3 regions of the Serratia sp. GW822-FHT06E05 genome follow, and region 3 is predicted to be linked to each of the others. Evidence: predicted binding sites of a transcription regulator. Region 3 holds the regulator's gene; each other region holds the start of a gene.
The links. Region 3 encodes LexA, which represses DNA repair genes until DNA is damaged. Its sites were predicted from a motif close to TNCTGTATGTACATACAGNA; they were not measured.
Positions count from the first base shown of each region.

Region 1 (7,274 bases), on a different contig from region 3:
CACAACATGTCTATTATTCTTCCCCATCCGGGGGCGGCAGGTGCCAAACGCGGTGAAACGCAGCAGGAGCACTTTTTCCGTTGCTTTCAACACAGTGAGGAGGCGGATAATAGCATAAGCTTAAGCGTCTCCGGACTGGACTGCTGGGAAAAGTTCTGTAAAAAAATCAGTCAGCCTGCGGCGTTACTTGCCACCGCGGATTAACCCGCCCATGCCGCGCCGCTCCATAAACGCCGCCACCTGATGGCGCACCTCAGTGGTCATTTGAGCACTGAGTACACGCTGCGCCAGCACTTCGGCGTCGGAGAGCTCAATATGCCGCAGCAGATATTTGATCCGCGCCACGCTACGTCCGTTCATGCTCAGGTTGCGGTAGCCCATGCCCACCAGCAGCAAAGCCCCCATGGGATCGCCGGCCAGTTCACCGCACAACCCCACCGGCAGCCCGACGGCCTGGGCCTGAACGACAATCATCTTGAGCACCTGCAGCATGGAAGGATGCAGGCTGTCGTATAGCGAAGCCACTCGGGTATTGTTGCGATCCACCGCCAACAGGTACTGAGTCAGGTCGTTGGTACCGACCGAAATAAACTCCACCCGCCCGGCCAGATGCGGGATCAGGAAGATCATCGACGGCACTTCAAGCATTACGCCAAGTTTGGGTTTGGGAATTTCATACCCCAGCACTTCTTCTACTTCCCGCCCAGCGCGGTCGATCAGGCGTCGGGCCTCGTCGATCTCTTCCAGACTGGTGATCATCGGCAGCAAAATGCCCAGATTGCCGGTACCGGCATTGGCACGCAGCATGGCGCGCACCTGGATCAGGAAGATTTCCGGCTGATCCAGGGTGATGCGGATACCGCGCCAACCCAGACAGGGGTTTTCTTCGCTGATAGGCATATAAGGCAGCTGCTTATCGGCGCCGATATCCAGCGTGCGCAGCGTCACCGGCTTGTTCGGATAGAGCTGCAACATACCCTGATATTGGGCGACCTGTTCCTCTTCGGAAGGGAAGCCACTCTGCAGCATAAATGGAATTTCGGTACGGTAGAGGCCGACGCCATCGACGCGCCCTCCCAGCAATTGCTCGTGTTCCGGGCTAAGACCGGCGTTGAGCATCACCTGCACTCGCTCGCCGCTTTTGAGCTGAGCCGGCTGTTCGACATCGTCTTCCGCCAATCGGCTTAATTCCAGCTCTTCGCTGATCAGCCGCTGGTATTCCTGCACCAGCACCGGCTCAGGATCAACCAGCAGCTCGCCGCGATAGCCATCGACAATCAGCAGGCGCTGGCTGAGCAATGCAGGCTGGATATCCGCCCCCATCACCGTCGGCACACCCATCGCCCGCACCAAAATAGCCGCGTGTGAGTTGGCGGCACCGTCGCGGACCACCACGCCGACCAGCCTGTCCTGTGGCATTTCGGCCAACAGGGTAGCGGTCAGTTCATCGGCTACCAGCACAAAACGCGCCGGCCACTGGGTTGCGCCCTGAGTGGTATCGTCGAGGTGGAATAAAAGACGCTGACCGAGCGCGCGCAGATCGCTGGCGCGCTCGCGCATGTAGGTGTCTTGCAGGCTGGCGAACTGGGCGGCAAAGACTTCGATCACCTGTTTCACCGCCCATTCGGCCACGGAGCCGGCATCGATCTCGGCGAAGAGTTCGCGCTTGAGACGGGCGTCGTTCAGCAGGTGAGAGTAAAGATCGAAAATCGCCGCGCTCTCTTTTTGCGAGCTGGCGGCAAAGCGCTTGCTGAAACGGCGGAATTCCGCCCCGGCTTCTTCCAGCGCCTGGGTCAGGCGTTCACGTTCGCTGGCGGTATCGAGCGTTGAGGCCTTGTAAACCTGATCGAGTGACGGCTGGCTGCTGTCCTGCCAACCTTCAGCCACTGCCACGCCTGGCGATGCCGCCAGCGCACGAATGCGCGTCTGGCGATACTGGCCAAAAAGAGCGTTAAGCTGCGATTGGGATAGGATACCGGCCATTTGCGTGGCCAGCGTCACCATAAAAGACTCTTCGCTTTCGTCGAACTGGCGCAGCTCACGCTGCTGAACCACCAATACGCCCAGCAGTTGGCGGCGATGAATGATCGGCACGCCGAGGAAGGATCGGAACCGATCCTCCTTCACCTGGGGAATATATTTGAAGCTGGGGTGGCTCTGCGCGTCCGCCAGGTTAATCGGCTCCGCACGGCGCCCAACCAGGCCGACGATGCCTTCATCAAAGGCCAGTGCGATAGTGCGCCCACGCGGTTTTTTTAACCCGCGTGTCGCCATCAGGTAATAACAGCGGCGGTCATTGTCTGCCAGATAGATGGAACAGACTTCCGTATCCATTGCCAGACAGGTTTCATTGACCAAAAGATCCAGCGCATCAGTCAGGCTGGCCGCCGCGGCCACCTTCTCAACAATTTCTCGCAAGCGCGTGAGCATAGTCGGCTTAACTTAACCTCTCTTCCGGCGATAAGCGGGGGTCTGCCGCTGCGCTGCCTGCTCCTGCATCGGCATCACGGTGACGGCGAATTCTTTCATCACCCGGCGGTAAACGTCGCGTTTGAACGACACCACCTGGCGCACCGGATACCAAAAGCTCACCCAGCGCCAGCCGTCAAACTCCGGCGTGCTGCTGCGTTGCATATTGATATCAGCGTCATTGCACATTAACTGCAAAAGAAACCATTTCTGCTTTTGGCCGATACAAACCGGCTTTGTGTCCCAACGCACCAAACGTTTTGGCAATTTATAGCGCAACCAGTTGCGGGTTGAGGCCAGGATACGCACATCCTTTTTGCTCAGCCCCACTTCTTCGAACAGCTCACGGTACATTGCCTGTTCTGCGGTTTCACCGGGGTTGATCCCCCCTTGGGGAAACTGCCAGGAGTGTTGACCGTAACGGCGAGCCCACAGGACTTGCCCCTGACGATTACAGATTACGATACCAACATTCGGGCGGTAGCCATCATCATCGATCACCGGACTACCTCGATAAGCTTAAATTCGCATAGATACCCTGATTGTTTCACACAAGCTACAGGCGGTAAACCACTGCTTTGCGGCGGTGCAGACCGGATAACATTGGGATAACTCACAGATAATGGCAAAGTTATAAACATGCGAAGCCGTTTACACGCGGTTTTATTCACTTTTTCTGTGGATAGGTGTGTGAAGAACTCAAGGGATAAGCCGGTAAAACTCCGGCGAACTCAAAATCACCATAAAAACAAAAACAAAAATATATCACTAAAAACATAAAGTTATCTATTTATCAACAACCCTACACAGAGTAAAAATGTGATCTATATCCGTTTAGGATCTTACCCTGGCGAAAGATCCACCAACGTCGTTTTTATCCACAGATTATCCGTGTGAGTTACGCACAAAACGGACAATTTCGCAAAAAAAAACCTGAGTCAAGGCTGTAAATCGAACCAGTGATCGGTAAAAATTTGGGTTATCCCATAAATCTGTGGATAAATAGGTGTAAGATCCTGTTTATTGTCGGTGGCTTCAGGTGCACAAGCGTCGCCCTGAATTTTTCCTCCGTCATGTAGCGGGAAAAAAGTCATGGAAAATCATGCTACTATTATTCTTTTCCCCAGACCTTACCCACCAAGGTTCGCTGTGTACAAATACAGTACATTTTTCAACCAAATCTAGCAGGTTCGCATTATGGCGTTTTTATCTCCTCTGCCCCCTCCTCCAGAAAATGAACAGCAACTGTTTGAACGGGCGCAGCAGCTTGCCGGCTGTCAGTTGGGAGAACTGGCGACACGTGCGCAGTTGCCTATTCCCAAAGACCTGAAGCGGGATAAAGGATGGGTTGGCATGCTGCTGGAGCAGTATCTTGGCGCCATGGCCGGCAGCAAGCCGGAACAGGATTTTCCCGAGTTGGGCATCGAGCTGAAAACCATCCCGATAGACGCCGCCGGCAAGCCGCTGGAAACCACTTTCGTCTGCGTAGCGCCCTTGACCGGCAACAGCGGCGTCACCTGGGCCAGCAGCCACGTACGCCATAAGCTGGCGCGGGTGCTGTGGATCCCGGTGGAAGGCGAGCGGCAGATTCCGCTGGCACAGCGGCGCATAGGTTCACCACTGTTGTGGAGCCCGAACGAAGAAGAAGAAGAGATGCTGCGCCGCGACTGGGAAGAACTGATGGATTTGATTGTGCTTGGCCACGTAGAACGGATCACCGCACGACACGGTGAAGTGCTGCAACTACGCCCCAAGGCGGCCAACAGTAAAGCCCTGACCGAAGCCATCGGCGAACAAGGTCAGCCGATCCTCACATTACCGCGCGGTTTCTATTTGAAAAAAAGTTTCACCGCCGCGCTGCTGGCAAGACATTTCTTAATCTGATCGCTTTTGTTTAGGCTGTGTTTAGCTAACAGTGTCGCCGTATCAATAAACGCGTATAATTCAGCCTTTGCTTTTTATTAAGGTGTGGCTAGGCAATGTTCGAATGGATTATGGATCCCAATGCCTGGTTAGCGTTAGGTACGCTGACCATTCTTGAGATCATTCTGGGTATTGATAACATTATTTTCCTTTCCCTGGTGGTGTCTAAACTGCCGAAAGCCCAGCAGAACAAGGCGCGTCGCATCGGGCTGGCCGGCGCAATGTTAATGCGTCTGGGGCTGTTGGCCTCTATCGCCTGGGTGATCCGTCTGACCCATCCGCTGTTTACCATCATGGATCACAGCGTTTCGGCTCGCGATCTGATCCTGCTGCTGGGCGGGCTGTTCCTGATTTGGAAAGCCAGTAAAGAGATCCATGAAACCATCGAAGGGTCGGACGAAGAGCACCACACTAAAGTGCACGGCTTCTTCGGTGCCATCGTGCAGATCATGCTGCTGGATATCATTTTCAGCCTGGATTCAGTGATCACCGCGGTAGGCCTGTCCGATCATCTGTTTATCATGATGGCAGCAGTAGTGATTGCCGTGGGCGTTATGATGTTTGCCGCCCGGCCGATTGGCGAGTTCGTTAACCGTCACCCTTCGGTGAAAATGCTGGCGCTGGCATTCTTGATCCTGGTGGGCTTCACCCTGATGCTGGAAAGCTTCCAGGTGCATGTACCTAAAGGCTACATCTACTTTGCGATGTTCTTCTCGATGTCGGTAGAAGCGCTCAATCTGATGCGCAGCAAGAAAAAACCCGCCTCTGAGTAATCCCCCAACGGGAGCGAGCGTAAGCCGCTCCCGTTAATATTTTTGTATCCCCCGCACAGTTTCAATGTCACTTTCTCTTACAGAGATAAGGACTTATCCGAAACACGATGCATCTATAGTTTGCTAATCTAGAAAGAAGCTTCTTTTTGCATACATAACTGAGGATCCGCAGGATGAAAAAGTGGGTAATGGCAGTGTCTGCGTTGGTGATGGCCGCCGGGTTGGCGGGATGCTCCAGCGATTACGTGATGGCGACCAAAGACGGCAATATGATCCTGACTCAGGGCAAGCCAGAGATTGACCAAGATACCGGCCTGATCAGCTATAAAGACGAAAAAGGCAACCATCGCCAGATCAACGGCGATCAGGTTTCACAGGTCATCGAACGCTAGTTTCCCGATCGGCTATCGCCCCCGCGTTGCGCGATAGCCCTCCCCGCACTGAATCCACTTCCCCCATCTTCTCGGCTTGGTTATAGTCGGCAAAGGCGAGATCACCGCCTTGCAGATTGTTTGGCTCCTGTTTTATCGGGTGTATAGCCCGTAAGCGCTAACACGAAAGGAAGGCCGTTAATGCAATACCACCGTATTCCCCACAGTTCTTTAGAAGTGAGCGTGCTGGGACTGGGCACCATGACCTTTGGCGAACAGAACAGTGAAGCCGATGCCCACGCGCAACTCGACTATGCATTAGCCGCTGGCATCAACCTGATCGATACCGCAGAGATGTACCCGGTACCGCCCCGCCCTGAAACCCAGGGGCTGACCGAACAGTACATCGGCAGTTGGATCAAGGCTCGCGGCAACCGTGAGAAACTGGTGCTGGCCAGCAAAATCGCCGGGCCGGTGCGCGGAACTGACAGCAGTATCCGTCCGCAGCAGGCGCTGGATCGCAAAAACATCCGTGCCGCGCTGGACGCCAGCCTGAAACGCCTCAACACCGATTATCTCGATCTCTACCAGTTGCATTGGCCGCAGCGCGCGACCAACTTCTTCGGTAAGCTCAACTATCAGTACACTGACGAAAAGGCTACCGTCACCCTGCTGGAAACGCTGGAAGCGCTGACCGAGCAGGTGCGCGCCGGTAAAATTCGTTATATCGGGGTGTCTAACGAAACGCCTTGGGGCGTGATGCGTTACCTGCAGTTGGCTGAAAAGCATGAGCTGCCGCGCATCGTCTCAATTCAGAACCCCTACAGCCTGTTGAACCGCAGTTTTGAGATTGCTCTGGCGGAGATCAGCCAGCACGAAGGCGTCGAACTGTTAGCCTATTCCAGCCTGGCGTTCGGCACCCTGAGCGGCAAGTATTTGAACGGCGCCAAACCGGCCGGTGCGCGAAATACGCTGTTTAGCCGCTTTAATCGTTATTCGGCCCCGCAAACGCAGTTGGCGATTGCCGAATACGTCGCATTAGCCAAAAAACACGGGCTGGATCCTTCGCAGATGGCCCTGGCCTTTGTTCGCCAGCAACCCTTCGTTGCCAGTACCCTGCTGGGCGCCACCACGTTGGAACAGCTGAAAACCAACATCGACAGTTTCGACCTGGTGTTGAATGAAGACGTGCTTCAGGGGCTGGAAGAGATCCACACCCGCTTTACCATTCCTGCACCCTAAATAATCAGGGGCGCCTAAACCGCGCCCCTTTGATTATTTTGCCCGTCGTTGCGACAACCACAGCACGCCGATCGCCAGCGCGAAAACCACACCGAAACCGATCCCCACGCCGACCACCGGTACGCTGACTTTTACCGCCAGCGAATAGAGCCCGAGCATCAACAGCATGGCGGTGTTCTCGCCAAGGTTTTGCACCGCGATCGCGTTGCCTGCCCCCACCGATTTTTTGCCTCGTTCTTGCAACAACGCATTCAACGGCACCACAAAGAAGCCGCCCAAGACGCCGATAATCAGCAGTACCGCATAGGCGCTAAGCAGGGTAGTTTGCAGCGCGAATATCGCCACCGCTACGCCAATCAAGATCCCGGCCGGCATACAGCGTTTCACGGTCTCGAGCGTAACAAAGCGAGCCGCGGCACCGGCGCCAACCACAATCCCCACCGCCACCATGGCATTCAGCAACGTCGGCGTGGCGTTATCGGCGATACCCAGCGCC
Region 1 covers NZ_JBXALM010000010.1:89,914-97,187, forward strand. The annotation lists gene ptsP (phosphoenolpyruvate--protein phosphotransferase) at 184-2,430, opposite strand; gene rppH (RNA pyrophosphohydrolase) at 2,443-2,970, opposite strand; gene mutH (DNA mismatch repair endonuclease MutH) at 3,667-4,353, shown strand; gene AC1RKC_RS20165 (TerC family protein) at 4,449-5,165, shown strand; gene AC1RKC_RS20170 (YgdI/YgdR family lipoprotein) at 5,339-5,557, shown strand; gene AC1RKC_RS20175 (NADP(H)-dependent aldo-keto reductase) at 5,738-6,778, shown strand; gene lplT (lysophospholipid transporter LplT) at 6,812-7,274, opposite strand, start outside.
Region 1: mutH (DNA mismatch repair endonuclease MutH) is a predicted target of LexA. The motif match lies at 3,615-3,634, and genes of this name have one in related genera.

Region 2 (7,274 bases), on a different contig from region 3:
TGATAGACTAAACAATCAAAGACTTACCTTCTTAGGAATGGAAAGTAAAGTCATTGATATGGAGCCATTAAAAACCTACTACACAACTGCAGAAGACCCAGACGGGACGATCGCAGGGATAGCAGGAACGCCAAATGGAGAAATGTTCCGCGTTGCTATTCCAGAGGCCAGTGGTGCTATTGCGGCCTTTAACATTTACAAAAATAATAATGGTGTCGCAGAGTACATAACCTCACAACCTAACAGTAAGTTCGTAGAAGAGGCACTCGATACAGCTGAAACAGCAGAGGTTCGAACCCGTGGATTTCGGACGGTTAGTTATTCTGACCCTGATCAAGTATCAAACATTGTTCTCGAACACTTCTCTGTTAATGGCGTGCGTTTTATGTATCAAGACGATGAAGCAAAGTCATATTTCCCTTATGGTGCGGATGTTCGTGATGCAACGGCAAAGAGTGTTAATTTTGATGGAGGCACTCGACTGGTATCCACAGATGGAGATAAATACTTAGGGGCTGAAACTGGTTTAGATGGCAATACCATATGGGGCACAGACCCAACAACGGCACGAAAAATATATTTGAATAGGGCTCTTTTTAATAATCCAGGACAGCTACTTGGGGATTGTTCTTCATCTGGTGATTCTATTTCTGATGCGGCAATGTTTAATGGTGCATTTAAGCCGTTTGGTTGGCAAATGTGGGCATCATTGAATACAAATTGCCGTATAAGAATTGATGGTGTTTATGCCACGGCAGGAATGAGAACTGACCAAATCCTTGCCACTCATATTCCTCAAGTTGTGGCGGCACGCAATACCTTCAACATTCATATGAGTGGCCGTAACGATATTGTGCAAGGTGAAGGGATTGCAGGAAACCTTGATAAATATCTTAACGAAGTGACTATTCCATCGTTCATTAAGATATTCGAAACCCTGCTGCTTGCTGGGATAATCCCGGTCGTATGCACAATGGCAGCTCAAGGTAACAGTTCCAGTGCCACTCAGCGGGCTGGTGAACATAAACTCAATAACTGGCTTCGTGCCTATGCCAGAAAACAAAAACTCCCGTTTATTGACTTGCACAAGGCGACAGTGGATCCAGCAACGGGAGATTGGTTGCCGGGCTATAACAAAATTGATGAAGATGGTAATCCAGACCCATCACACCCATCAGAAACAGGCGCTAAAGCGATGGGCAAGGCACTTTCTGATGCGCTGGAGGCTTGGACATCCCCCGTTTACCCAACTATCGCTGAAGAACAAATTGCTGCAGGGCTGACGAATAACCTTTTGGCTAACCCGCTTTTTTACACGCTGAATGGTGCCGGAGATGCTCCTGATGGTTGGACTACCGTAACCGCTGGGACGAGTTCTATTGCGCCTGACCCAGAGGGCAAAGGGAATATTTGGACGTTAAGAAATTCTAAACGTACTAAGCAAATTACCTTAACGCCAGGCGATAAATTAGGGTTTGGTTTCTTTATCAAATCCAATACTGACGTTCAGTTTGAATTTTATATTGCACAGGGAAGTGCAAGCTCCACTAATTATCTTGCTGGAATGAGGACATGGAATAAGAAGGTGGATGACTTCAGTTATTTCTATCAAGAATTTGTTGTTCCAGCCGGAGTGACAACAGCAACCTTGGTTATAAGTTGCGGAGCGGTAGATATCAACACCAAACAAATCGGACTCTTTAAATTATAATCAGGCGGAAAAAATGAATAGCCTTCGCACAATCTACGATGTGACCTTTAACCTCGACTATACGAACATAATCGACCCGCGGATCCCCCTGATTACTGACACGCTACTTGCAGGTTATGACTGCTTGAGTAACCGGGACTTTTCAGGGCGTGGTAACCATTTCACCTGGAACGGCGGATACAACGCTCAAGGTGCAATTCTTTTAAACGATAGTAACCACATCATTCAGACGCCAGTTATTGAACGTGATGAAATGACGGTCATTGGCTGCTGGAATCTCGCAACTAACGCAAACAATGCATCCCTGGTGAATAACCTTGATACCTCTTCAGCGAACTATCGTGGTGGCCGTATCATTAAGTTGAATGGGGGAACCGGGCAGGTTGATATAGCAACGGGTAATGCAGGCAATCTGAATTCAATCGGGATGGGGGTTGCTGGCGGTTGGACGGTGAGAGCCTGGAGCTGGAACAACACAACGCTTCGAGAAATCCTGCATGCAGGAACAGTGGGCGCATCGGTCAACATGAGTGCGAGAGCTAAGAACGTGTCTCGTGGTTACAGTGTTAATGGCGTACCGGCTGGCGTATCTGGAGGCTCTATCTCTGCTGGTGCCCAGGGTACGCTTGGGTTTCTGCTGTTCTACAACGAATTTATGGACTTGTCGGTAGCTAAATCTCACATGGATACCGTTGCCACTATTGTTGGTGGCCGAGGCCCGTTTGTTCCATAAATGATAGGGCGGGGTTATCTCCGCCTTCTCCAGTCCCATTCAGCATGAGCCCAGATAGCAAGCATCACGCAACTTGAGATGAACATGACATCCGGCCAACGAGTAAATCCAGTGGTAATGGATGCGAAAGAAACTACGGCTGCGATCCGTGTCAGCGCTTTGATGGGCATTTGAGGGCCAAGGCAAGGGGATTAGTCCTACATGTTGAGGCCGCAGCTAAAACGCTTCAAATTGGTTTTGTAGATCAATTACTGAGTATCGATCGTCCAAAACGATCGCAAAGCTAACTATCACGCAAAAACATTTACAGGAACTATCTTTCTTTACCGATCAATATCCTACCATTCCAAGAGTTTTCCGAACTTTCCCCCGCTAAAAATTTGCGCTTATACTGTATAAAAACACAGTAACAAGGCAGCATTATGACTTTCTTTTATCCAACACCAAACCCAACCAAACTAGAGATCCCGCTGTTTTCCGATAAAGTACCAGCGGGCTTTCCCAGTCCTGCAGCTGATTACGTTAGTTCACGTATCGACTTGAACGAGTACTGCATCAGCCACCCTAACGCGACCTATTTCCTCTATGCGACCGGCGACTCGATGCTGGAGGCGGGCATCACGGAGGGCTCTATGCTCGTTGTCGATCGCAGTATCAACCCAGCCCATGGTGATATCGTCATTGCCAGCATCGCCGGTGAGTTCACTGTGAAACGCCTTTGCTTACATCCGCGCGCGCAGCTTGAGCCTATGAACCCGAAGTATGAGCCGATCTCACTCCATGACGGCGGCGACGACCTGGAGGTGATGGGCGTCGTAGTGTCTTCGATAACGAGGCTTAAGTAATGTATGCGCTCGCCGATGTTAATAGCTTTTACGCCAGCTGCGAAACATTGTGGCGTCCAGACCTGCGCGGCCGGCCCGTTGTCGTTCTATCGAATAATGATGGGTGCGTGGTGGCCAGGAGTAAAGAGGCGAAGGCTCTGGGCCTGAAAATGGGGGAACCCTACTTCAAAATTAAGCGCGAATTTGAGAGCGTCGGGGGGATAGCGTTCAGCAGCAATTATGAACTCTATGCTGATATGTCACAGCGAGTAATGGCCGTTTTAGAAGAGATGGCGCCGCGTGTTGAGATTTACTCAATTGATGAGAGTTTTATGGATCTGACAGGCGTCCGTAACTGTATCGACCTTGAAACCTTCGGTCGCCAGGTGAGGGCTAAAGTGTTGCGCGATACCGGGCTAACTGTCGGTGTTGGCATTGCCCAAACCAAGACACTGGCGAAGCTGGCCAACTTTGCGGCGAAGAAGTGGGACAAGACTGGCGGGGTTGTGGATTTGTCCAATGAAGGGCGCCAGCGCAAACTTATGGACTTACTGCCGGTGAATGAAGTCTGGGGTATCGGCCGGCGGATATCGAAAAAGCTTAACATGATGGGGATCGAAACCGCGCTTCAGTTAGCCGACGCTAGCACTACGATGATCCGCAAGCACTTCAGCGTTGTGATAGAGCGGACTGTGCGAGAGCTACGCGGTCAACCTTGCCTTGAACTTGAAGAGTTCGCGCCGACGAAGCAGCAGATCATTTGCAGCCGAAGCTTTGGTGATCGCATTACCGAATATAACCAGATGCATCAGGCGATCTGCATGTACGCGACGCGCGCGGCAGAGAAGCTGCGTGAAGAGCGACAATATTGCCGGCATGTCAGTGCCTGGCTTAAAACCAGTCCGTTCGCCATCAATGAGGAATACTACGGCAACACAGCCAGTATAAAATTGAGTACGCCGACGCAGGATACCCGGGACATAATTGCCGCGGCTATGCGCTGCCTTGATGCGATTTGGCAACCCGGTCATCGGTATCAGAAAGGCGGGGTAATGCTGCAAGATTTCTTCAGCCAGGGCGTTGCCCAGCTTGGGCTGTTCGATGAATATCAGCCGCGGCATAATAGTGAGCAGTTGATGGGTGTACTTGACCGCATCAATAACTCGGGTAGGGCAAAGCTATGGTTCGCAGGACAAGGAGCAGACCAGGCGTGGTCAATGAAGCGTGAGCTGCTTTCACCGGCATATACCACTCGGCTCAGTGATCTTCCCCGTGCGCGAGTATATTAAACCAACGGGCTTGAGATTGGTTTTATGAGTTCGGCATTATCGTTACGGATGTTGCCGACTGATTTACCTACTGGGTACCATGAAAAATCATCGGGAGGCGTGGCCGCTTCCTTTGCCAGTTCTTCAGCGCGCTCTGAGCTCGTGCTCGGGTCCATCCATTCGCGTGCTGCCGCCGGCGGTAAAACGACGGGACGCCGATCATGAATATCGAGTAGGCCAGATTCACTGGAGCTGGTCACAATGACAAAACCGTCATCATCAGGAGGATCTTTTTCATCGGGGTGATGGCGGCTTATTGCAGCGAAAAATATCGGCGATTTCGATTCATGATAGATGAAGTAAGGCTGCTTTACTTTGGCGTCGTGTTTGTCTTTCTTCCACTCATACCAGCCATCAGCCATTACCAGTGCACGGCCGTGATCCCATAATGGCTTAAACATTCTGCTGGTGGCTGCCGTTTCAACGCGGGCATTGATAACCGGCTGGCGTTTCATTTCACGCCACCAATCCGGGCCGTAACCCCACTCAATAGGATCAAGGTGCAATTTATCGTCGCGTTGATTAAGTAAAAGCACGCGGGTACCTGGCGCTACGTTATAGCGACGGATCGGAACATTATCTAACGCACCGGCGAATTCGAGGTCAGAAGCGAGCACATCGAGATAGTCGGCGCGGGTCTGTACTTGAGCAAAACGGCCACACATAGATAATTATCTCAAAATAATGTTAATGTATATTACTGTTTTAACTAATCATCTACTTTGAAATCATCTAAATAAGAAGAAAGTTTAAGTGCGGAATTTACATAGTTTTCAATGGCAGAAAAAGAGTAATCAAAGCGATACGAATGTACTGCTTCATTGCGCATGGTACGTAATTCTTTGAATATATTTAATTTTTCGTTATCGAGAATTTTGTTCTCTTGTAGTTCGCGCATCAGATATGCAGGGCTTGGTGATGGTCGCAAACCATGAGTAACCCTAAGGACAGCCCCATATGCAGAATTTTCCAACTGAATCCATGACTCAAGTATTGCTTGTCGAGGCCCAGTGGATAACAAGTGTTCTTTCTTCTCCTTGCTTGCATCAATCTCTGGTGGTAGGGAAATTTCAACACTATCAGCCACCTCTTGAGCCTTCCTTTCAAACTCAAGCTCATATTCTTTAAATTTTAGACGCTTCAAAGATAGAAGTAGATCCTTTATGTCATTCTTCCCGTAGTAGGCAATAAGAATAATGGCGCCAGGCCAAACGACAGAACCTACAATACTGGAAATAAAATCAAGCACTTTAGTTAAAAAGGTTAAGAAATCCATAGTGTCTCAATGACTAGTGATCTTGGGTTTATAACCCTATGTTATAGGTAACTGCTGAGTAATGTCATGTGGCCTGACATTAAAAGTTAAGCGAATCATTCCCCAAAACTACAGGCAATCTATTGTTAAGCAAGCAATTTCAAATCACTCAACGAATACAAAAAAACAGCCGGAAAACCAAGTTAACCGGCTGATTTAAAATGAATTTATGTGTAATTATACGGTCTGCTTGTGGAAAAGTTCGCGGAATACCGGGTAAATATCGTCCGGTTCCCGGATATGCTGCATGGCAAAGTTTTCGAATTTTGCCTGCAGGTCCTCGTATTCGCGCCACAGCGTCTGGTGGGCGCGGCGGGTGATTTCAATGTAGCTGTAGTAGCGAACCATCGGCAGCAGCTTTTTCGCCAGCAGTTCGTGGCACAACGGTGAGTCATCGGCCCAGTTGTCGCCATCCGACGCCTGCGCGGCGTAGATGTTCCATTGCGCCGGATCGTAACGTTCCTCAACCACTTCATTCATCAGTTTCAGCGCGCTAGATACAATGGTGCCGCCAGTCTCCTGCGAGTAGAAGAACTCCTGCTCATCCACTTCCTTCGCTTGGGTATGGTGGCGTATATACACCACCTCGACGTTTTTATAGGTACGGCTCAGGAACAAATAGAGCAGAATATAGAAACGCTTGGCCATGTCCTTGGTGGCCTGATCCATGGAGCCGGACACGTCCATCAGGCAGAACATTACCGCCTGGCTGGAAGGCTCCGGTCGGCGCTCATAGTTCTTATAGCGTAAATCAAAGGTGTCGATAAATGGCACGCTTTCGATTTTCTTTCTCAGTTCGGCAATTTCCTTGCGCAGCCGTTCCTCTTCCAGCAGTTGCACCGGCTCGGTGTTTTCCATCTGGGTGAGTTCGTCTTCCAACTCATGCAAAGCGCGACGTTTTCCTGCGGTCATGGCAGTACGGCGCGCCAGCGAGTTTTGCAACGAACGCACCACGCTGATATTGGCCGGTACGCCGTTGGCGGTGTAACCGGCCCGATGGGTTTTGTACTCGGTGAGCTGCTTATACTGATTCTTTTTCAGGTTCGGCAGCGCCAGATCTTCAAACAGCAGGTCGAGATACTCGTCCTTGGATATCTGGAAAACAAACTCGTCTTCGCCTTCACCATCCTGGCTGGCATTGCCCTGACCGCCGCCGCCACCGCCGCCACCCTGAGGGCGTTCGACGCGGTCATTTTGCACAAAGTGGTCATTGCCCGGATGAACGCGGTGGCGTGTGCCACCGCGACCCTGATGAAACATAGGTTCGTTGATATCGCCAGCGGGGATCGAGACGGACTCCCCACTGTCTACGTCGGTGACCGAACGCTTGTTGATGGCTTCGGCAATCGACTGTTTGATTTGC
Region 2 covers NZ_JBXALM010000002.1:19,165-26,438, reverse strand. The annotation lists gene AC1RKC_RS07590 (SGNH/GDSL hydrolase family protein) at 1-1,711, shown strand, start outside; gene AC1RKC_RS07585 (hypothetical protein) at 1,725-2,444, shown strand; gene umuD (translesion error-prone DNA polymerase V autoproteolytic subunit) at 2,867-3,289, shown strand; gene umuC (translesion error-prone DNA polymerase V subunit UmuC) at 3,289-4,557, shown strand; gene AC1RKC_RS07570 (SOS response-associated peptidase family protein) at 4,554-5,261, opposite strand; gene AC1RKC_RS07565 (hypothetical protein) at 5,306-5,872, opposite strand; gene AC1RKC_RS07560 (YeaH/YhbH family protein) at 6,089-7,274, opposite strand, start outside.
Region 2: umuD (translesion error-prone DNA polymerase V autoproteolytic subunit) is a predicted target of LexA. The motif match lies at 2,834-2,853, and genes of this name have one in related genera.

Region 3 (7,274 bases):
TAATTTTATGATAACGTCTCATTGTGAGCCGTTGGATCCGCGGCAAACCAGGTACCGCGCAGCCTGTGGCGGTGCCAAATCCAGCCGAGCGCGATGCCTCGCAGAGAAAGAAAGACCGCCAGCGCCAGCCATAAACCATGATTGCCCAAGACGGGTACGGTCAGCAGCGTTAAACCATAGCCGGCCGCTGCCACTGCCATGCTGTTGCGCATTTCTGCTCCTCGGGTGGCGCCAATAAACATGCCGTCCAGCAAATAGCACCATACGCCCACCAATGGCAGCACCACCTGCCACGGCAGATAGTGGCCGGCCAGCGCACGCAGTTCCGGTAACGAGGTCAAGGCGGCGATAATATGCTGACCGGCAACGGCATAAACCAGGCCAAAGGCCAACGCGACCAGACAGGCTTGTCGGCAAGCCGCACGCCACACCTTGCGCAGTTGGCTATCGTCACGCGCGCCATAGGCATGGCCAGAATGCGCTTCAACCGCGTAGGCAAAACCGTCGAGCGCATAGGCGGTAAAGGTCAGTAAGTTCATCAGCACCGCATTCACTGCCACTACTTCGCCGCCAAGCCGGGCACCGAAGATGGTCAAAGAAGCGAAGCACAGCTGCAGCAGCAGGGAACGCAGCATAATATCGCGGTTCAGCGCCAGCAAACGCCGCAGGTTACCGCGCCAGGCAGTGCGCAGCATCGGCATGGAAATGCCACGTAGGCGCATGACCCGCCAGGACAGCCATAAGCCCAGCAGCAGCGTGGCATACTCAGAAATAGCTGTCGCCGTCGCCGCACCTTGCACGTTCCAGCCCAGCCCCATCACCAGCCAGATATCCAGTACAATATTCAATAAGTTGCCGACAATCAGCAGGATCACCGGCGCACGTACGTATTGCACGCCAAGCAGCCAGCCCAGGATAACCATGTTCGCCAATGCCGCCGGCGCGCTCAACCAGCGGATCTCGAGGAATAATCGGGCCTGCTCCAGCACCGCCTCGTCGCCACCGACGATTTTCAGCGCCAGTTCGATCAGCGGATGGCGCAGCAAGACAATGGCCACACCGGCCAACGCCGCCAGCAGCAGCGGTTGCATAAAGGCGCGCGCCAATCCCTGTGGGTTTTGTGCGCCCAGAGCCTGTGCAGTCAGACCGGTGGTGCTCATACGCAGGAACAACAACAGCATGAACAGGAAGCTGGTCGCCATCGCTCCCACCGCCACACCACCCAGATAAACAGGGCTGTCGAGGTGACCGATCACTGCGGTATCCACCAGCCCAAGCAACGGCACGGTGATATTGGAGAAGATCATTGGCAGCGCCAGGCGCCACAAGGCTTTATCGGTATCGCTGGTGAAGGCGGAGAGCAGGCGCATAGTGAAATGTTCCCGTGGCAATGCGGTTTTAATCGGTCAGAAATGATATCGCCCCAGAGCTGGGGCGATTTAAATCAAAGGGCAGCGTGCAGGCTTATGGGTTAAACCCAGTCGCCGTTGCGGATCACGCCGACCGCCAAGCCTTCAATGGTGAAGTTCTGCTGACGCAGATCAACCACAATCGGCTGGAATTCACTGTTTTCCGGTAGCAGCTCAACCACGTTACCGTGCTTTTTCAGCCGCTTGACCGTAACTTCATCTTCGATGCGCGCCACAACCACCTGGCCATTACGCACGTCCTGAGTTTTATGCACCGCCAACAGGTCACCGTCCAGAATACCGATATCACGCATCGACATGCCGTTAACCCGCAGCAGGAAATCCGCGCTCGGTTTGAACAGTGAAGGATCCACCTTGTAGTGACCTTCGATATGCTGCTGTGCCAGCAGCGGCTCACCGGCAGCCACGCGGCCAATCAGCGGTAAACCCTCTTCATCTTCCATCAGCAACCGAATGCCGCGCGAAGCGCCGGAGACGATTTCGATGACGCCTTTACGCGCCAGCGCTTTCAGATGTTCTTCTGCGGCATTTGGCGAACGGAACCCCAGACGCATGGCGATCTCGGCACGCGTCGGCGGCATGCCAGTGGACGAAATATGATCGCGAATCAGATCATAGACCTCTTGCTGTCTGGTAGTTAGTGCTTTCATTCCGCCCCCTGTTTGTTTATACAGTCTTGCTGTGAGTATATACAGGTAAGTGCGGCTTGGGAACCGAAGAATGAATAAAAATCAGGGATTAGCGACCCGGATCGCAACGAGCTTGCTCTGCTCAGACAAAGTGCTGCCACAGCACCGCGGCCCAAACAAACAGCGCCAAAATAACCGCCAGCAAAACTGCCGCCGACCCCATATCCTTGGCCCGGCCGGACAGCTCGTGATACTCGGTCCCCACCCGGTCAACAATCGCCTCAATTGCGCTGTTGAGCATCTCGACAATCATCACCAGCACCACCGACCCAATCAGTAAAATGCGCGCTATCGCACCCACGTCCAGCCAAATCGCCAGTATGATAGCCAGCACGGTCACCACCAACTCCTGGCGGAACGCCGCTTCGTGCTGCCAGGCAGCGGAAAAACCTTTATAAGAGTAGCCGGCGGCTTTAATAATACGGGTCAGGCCGGTTGCTTGGTTCGTCATGTTTTTAGTGCCTTTCGCAGAGGTAAGTCATAATTAAACAGTCTAGGCCAGGAAGCGCTCACGGCTCCCGGTTTTCCAACACCACAGATCTGCTACCCGGTTTCTGGTATGCTTGCGGCGCATTGCTAACAAGAGGCTTCACGTTGTTATGTCAGGTTGGCGTAAAATTTATTATAAACTATTGAATTTACCACTCAAATTGTTGGTAAGAAGTAAGGTTATCCCTTCAGATCCGGTCACGGAGTTAGGGTTGGATCCCTCACGGCCGATTTTGTATGTTTTACCTTATAATTCCAAGGCGGATTTACTGACGCTGCGCACCCAGTGCCTGGCGCAGGATTTGCCCGATCCTCTCGAACCGCTGGAAATAGACGGCACCGTGCTGCCCAGCCACGTGTTTATTCACGACGGCCCGCGCGTATTCCGCTACTACACGCCGAAAGAAGAGTCGGTAAAACTGTTCCACGACTATCTGGATCTGCACCGCAGTAACCCGGATCTCGATATTCAGATGCTGCCGGTTTCGGTGATGTTTGGCCGCTCTCCGGGGCGCGAAGGCCACGGCACACCGCATCTGCGCTTGCTAAATGGCGTGCAGAAATTCTTTGCCGTGCTGTGGCTCGGCCGCGATAGCTTTGTGCGCTTCTCCAATACCGTTTCGCTGCGCCGCATGGCGACCGAGCACGGTACGGACAAGATCATCGCGCAAAAGCTGGCTCGCGTAGCCCGGATGCACTTCTCGCGTCAGCGTCTGGCCGCCGTAGGCCCAAGCCTGCCGGCCCGTCAGGACCTGTTCAACAAGCTGTTGGCGTCCAAAGCGATCGAAAAAGCGGTCGAAGACGAAGCGCGCAGTAAAAAAATCTCCCACGAAAAAGCCCAGCAAAATGCCATTGCATTGATGGAAGAGATTGCCGCCGACTTCTCTTACGAGACGGTGCGCCTTTCCGACCGCGTGCTGAGCTGGACCTGGAACCGCTTGTATCAGGGCATCAACGTCACCAACGCCGAGCGGGTGCGTCAGCTGGCGCAGGACGGCCACGAGATCGTGTATGTGCCCTGTCACCGCAGCCACATGGACTATCTGCTGTTGTCCTATGTGTTGTACCACCAGGGCCTGGTGCCGCCGCACATTGCTGCCGGTATTAACCTCAACTTCTGGCCGGCCGGGCCGATCTTCCGCCGCCTGGGCGCGTTCTTTATCCGCCGGACCTTCAAAGGCAACAAGCTGTACTCGACGGTGTTCCGTGAATACCTCGGCGAGCTGTTTACCCGCGGTTACTCGGTCGAGTACTTTGTCGAAGGCGGGCGTTCCCGTACCGGGCGTTTGCTGGAGCCGAAGACCGGCACCTTGTCGATGACCATTCAGGCGATGCTGCGCGGCGGGGCCCGCCCTATCACGCTGGTGCCGATCTACATCGGTTACGAGCACGTGATGGAAGTGGGTACCTACGCCAAAGAGCTGCGTGGCGCCACCAAGGAAAAAGAGAGCCTGCTGCAGATGCTGCGCGGCTTGCGCAAACTGCGTAATCTCGGCCAGGGCTACGTGAACTTTGGCGATCCCCTGCCGTTGACCACCTACCTGAACCAGAATGTGCCGCAGTGGCGTGAATCGATTGACCCGATCGAATCCCAGCGCCCAAGCTGGCTGACGCCGACGGTCAACGATCTGGCGGCCAAGATTATGGTGCGCATCAACAATGCCGCAGCGGCCAACGCCATGAACCTGTGTTCCACGGCGTTACTGGCTTCTCGCCAGCGCTCTTTAACCCGCGAGCAGTTGCTTGAACAGTTGGAATGCTATCTGCAACTGATGCGCAACGTGCCTTATGCCGATGACGTTACCGTGCCGACTCAAACGCCGGATGAGTTGCTGGATCACGCGTTGAACATGAACAAGTTCGAGGTGGAGAAGGATAACATCGGCGATATCATCATCCTGCCGCGCGAGCAGGCGGTGCTGATGACCTATTACCGCAACAATATCCATCACCTGCTGGTTCTGCCATCACTGATTGCCACTATCGTGATGCACCATCGCCGGGTATCTCGCGCTGAACTGCTGCGCCAGATTGGTTTGATCTACCCGATGCTGAAAGCCGAGCTGTTCCTGCACAACGACAAGGAACAACTGCCGGAGGTGCTGCAACCGCTGATAGAGGAAATGATCCGTCAGCAATTGATCTGCGATAAAGGCGACGATCTGGTACTGAATCCAGCGCGCATCCGTCCGTTGCAGCTGCTGGCCGCCGGCGTCCGTGAAACCTTGCAGCGCTACGCCATCACCATGTCTATCCTCAGCGCCAACCCGAGCATTAACCGCGGTGCGCTGGAGAAAGAGAGCCGTATCATGGCGCAGCGTTTATCCGTGCTGCACGGCATCAACGCACCGGAGTTCTTCGACAAGGCGGTATTCTCCACCCTGGTGGCTACGTTGCGTGAAGAAGGCTACATCAATGATATTGGCGATGCGGTGCGTGAGCACACCCTTGAGGTGTACAACATGCTGAGCGACCTGATTACCCCGGAAATCAAACTGACCATTGAAAGCGTCAGCATGCCGGCGGAAACCAACACTCTGCCGGAAGCGGTTGAACCGGAAGAGAAAGACCAGTAATACGTTGCTAAAGAAAACAAAAAGGCACCCCAGGGTGCCTTTTTTACTGTCCGAACGCGGTCAACTTTGCCAGTAACTCAGCGCAATACCGATAAACAGTACCAGCCCGACGTAGTTGTTATCCAGGAACGCTTTGAAACAGGCATCCCGTTCACGACCGGCAATTTGTTTTTGCTGATGGATAAACAGGGCTCCCGCCAGCAACAGCGACCAATAAAACGCGCCGCTCAACTGCGCCAGATAGCCCACCCACAGCATCAGCAGCAAGGTGGCGAACTGCAGCAGGCCGACGATCAGTTTGTCATAGCGGCCGAACAAAATGGCGGTGGATTTCACACCAATCTTCAGATCATCGTCGCGATCGACCATGGCATACAGCGTATCGTAAGCCACCGTCCAGCAGATGTTGGCCAGCAGCAGCAGCCAGCAGCTCAGCGGCAGCGATTCGCTGACGGCGGCGTAGGCCATTGGAATGCCCCAACCAAACGCGGCGCCCAATACGAACTGCGGCAAATGAGTGACCCGCTTCATAAACGGATAGGCCCATGCCAGCGCCAACGCCGCCAGAGACAGCCAGATGGTCATCGCATTCAGCGTCAGCACCAGCGCGAACGAAATCAGCACCAGCACCACAAACAGGATCTTGGCCTCTTTTTCGCTCACCCGGCCGCTGGGCATTGGGCGTCCGGCGGTACGCTTCACATGGCCATCAACGGCGCGATCGGCGTAATCATTCACCACACAGCCGGCGGCACGCATCAGGAAAACCCCGACCACAAACACCAGCAGGATAGACAGCGACGGCACGCCCTTCCCCGCCAGCCACAGCGCCCACAGCGTCGGCCACAGCAACAGCAAGGTGCCAATAGGTTTATCGATGCGCATCAGATGGCTATAAGCCTGCCATTTACTTTGAATCACGCTTCCCTCCAAGGTATTTCCTCTCCTCATCATTCGGGGTCAGTACTGCCCGCGGCGTACAGCGGCGAAGCCGGTAGAAACAGTTCGGTCAGCAACAGCGGTTTACCCGCCAGTCGCAGGCGGGAACGGCGTGCCCACAGCGCATCTTGCCGACCGATATGGATGTAATCGCGAGTTAACTCGTCGCTGCTAAAAAGATAGCGCCCCAACGGCAATGTGCCCAAATCCACCAGCGCCAAATCCGGGCCGGTCAGAGTTTCCTGCGGGATCACCGTACGCCCCAGCAGCCAGGGCTGGTTGTCGCCCAACAGCACGATTTCACGCAGCCAGTATCGTGGGCTGTCAGGAAGATGGTCGGCTTCTTCGCCCAGTTGATCGCGGGTGATAAAACACTCGCGCTGCGGCTCAACGTGCACGCGCCCGCAGTGACGTTCAAAGCGGCGGGTCATGGATCCTAATTCCATCAGCCAATCACTGACGGCGGCGGGTGGCGGAGATTGTTGCGCGGATAACCACTCCAACGGCGGCAGGATGGAATCCTTATTGCCAGACATTGCTCTACTCCATGCCTGACGCCGCGCCCTGCGGCCGCGCCAGACCAGACAAACTGTTAACAGTCGACCATTGTAACGCAGAAATTCAAAAGCGGCAGGCTGATTCGTGGCGTGGCGCGCAGCAAAATAACGCCCCAAAAAGCAACGCAATGTCATCTTTCTGCCATCTGTTTTCTTTACCTTCGTCCACCGGAGCGATGGGGATTCTGTGATCGCCTGCAAACTTTCGCCTCTGCCACATTGTTTTATCTACGCGCGTAGATACTCTTGTGCCGCAGCGTTGAATCGCCATCAGTCCAACACTTTGTCAGCAAACCTTCTTGCCGACACCAGGGAAACCATCTTTAACGGCGCCATTTATGGCGCATGACGAAAAGAGGATATCAATGCCATGAGCGAAACAACGCTTGCACACCAACAGGCCGCCGGCGATACGCTGGCGGCCGACGAACGCCTGGCCACCAAAGAAGGGCGCGGCCAATTCTGGCGTGCCACTTTTTCCTGCTGGCTCGGCACCGCGATGGAATATGTCGATTTCGCACTGTATGGCCTGGCGGCCGGCATGGTGTTCGGCGACGTGTTCTTTCCCGAAGCCACACCGATAGTGGCGCTGTT
Region 3 covers NZ_JBXALM010000003.1:399,650-406,923, forward strand. The annotation lists gene dinF (MATE family efflux transporter DinF) at 6-1,370, opposite strand; gene lexA (transcriptional repressor LexA) at 1,472-2,080, opposite strand; gene AC1RKC_RS11870 (diacylglycerol kinase) at 2,202-2,570, opposite strand; gene plsB (glycerol-3-phosphate 1-O-acyltransferase PlsB) at 2,719-5,184, shown strand; gene ubiA (4-hydroxybenzoate octaprenyltransferase) at 5,245-6,138, opposite strand; gene ubiC (chorismate lyase) at 6,135-6,659, opposite strand; gene AC1RKC_RS11890 (MFS transporter) at 7,051-7,274, shown strand, end outside.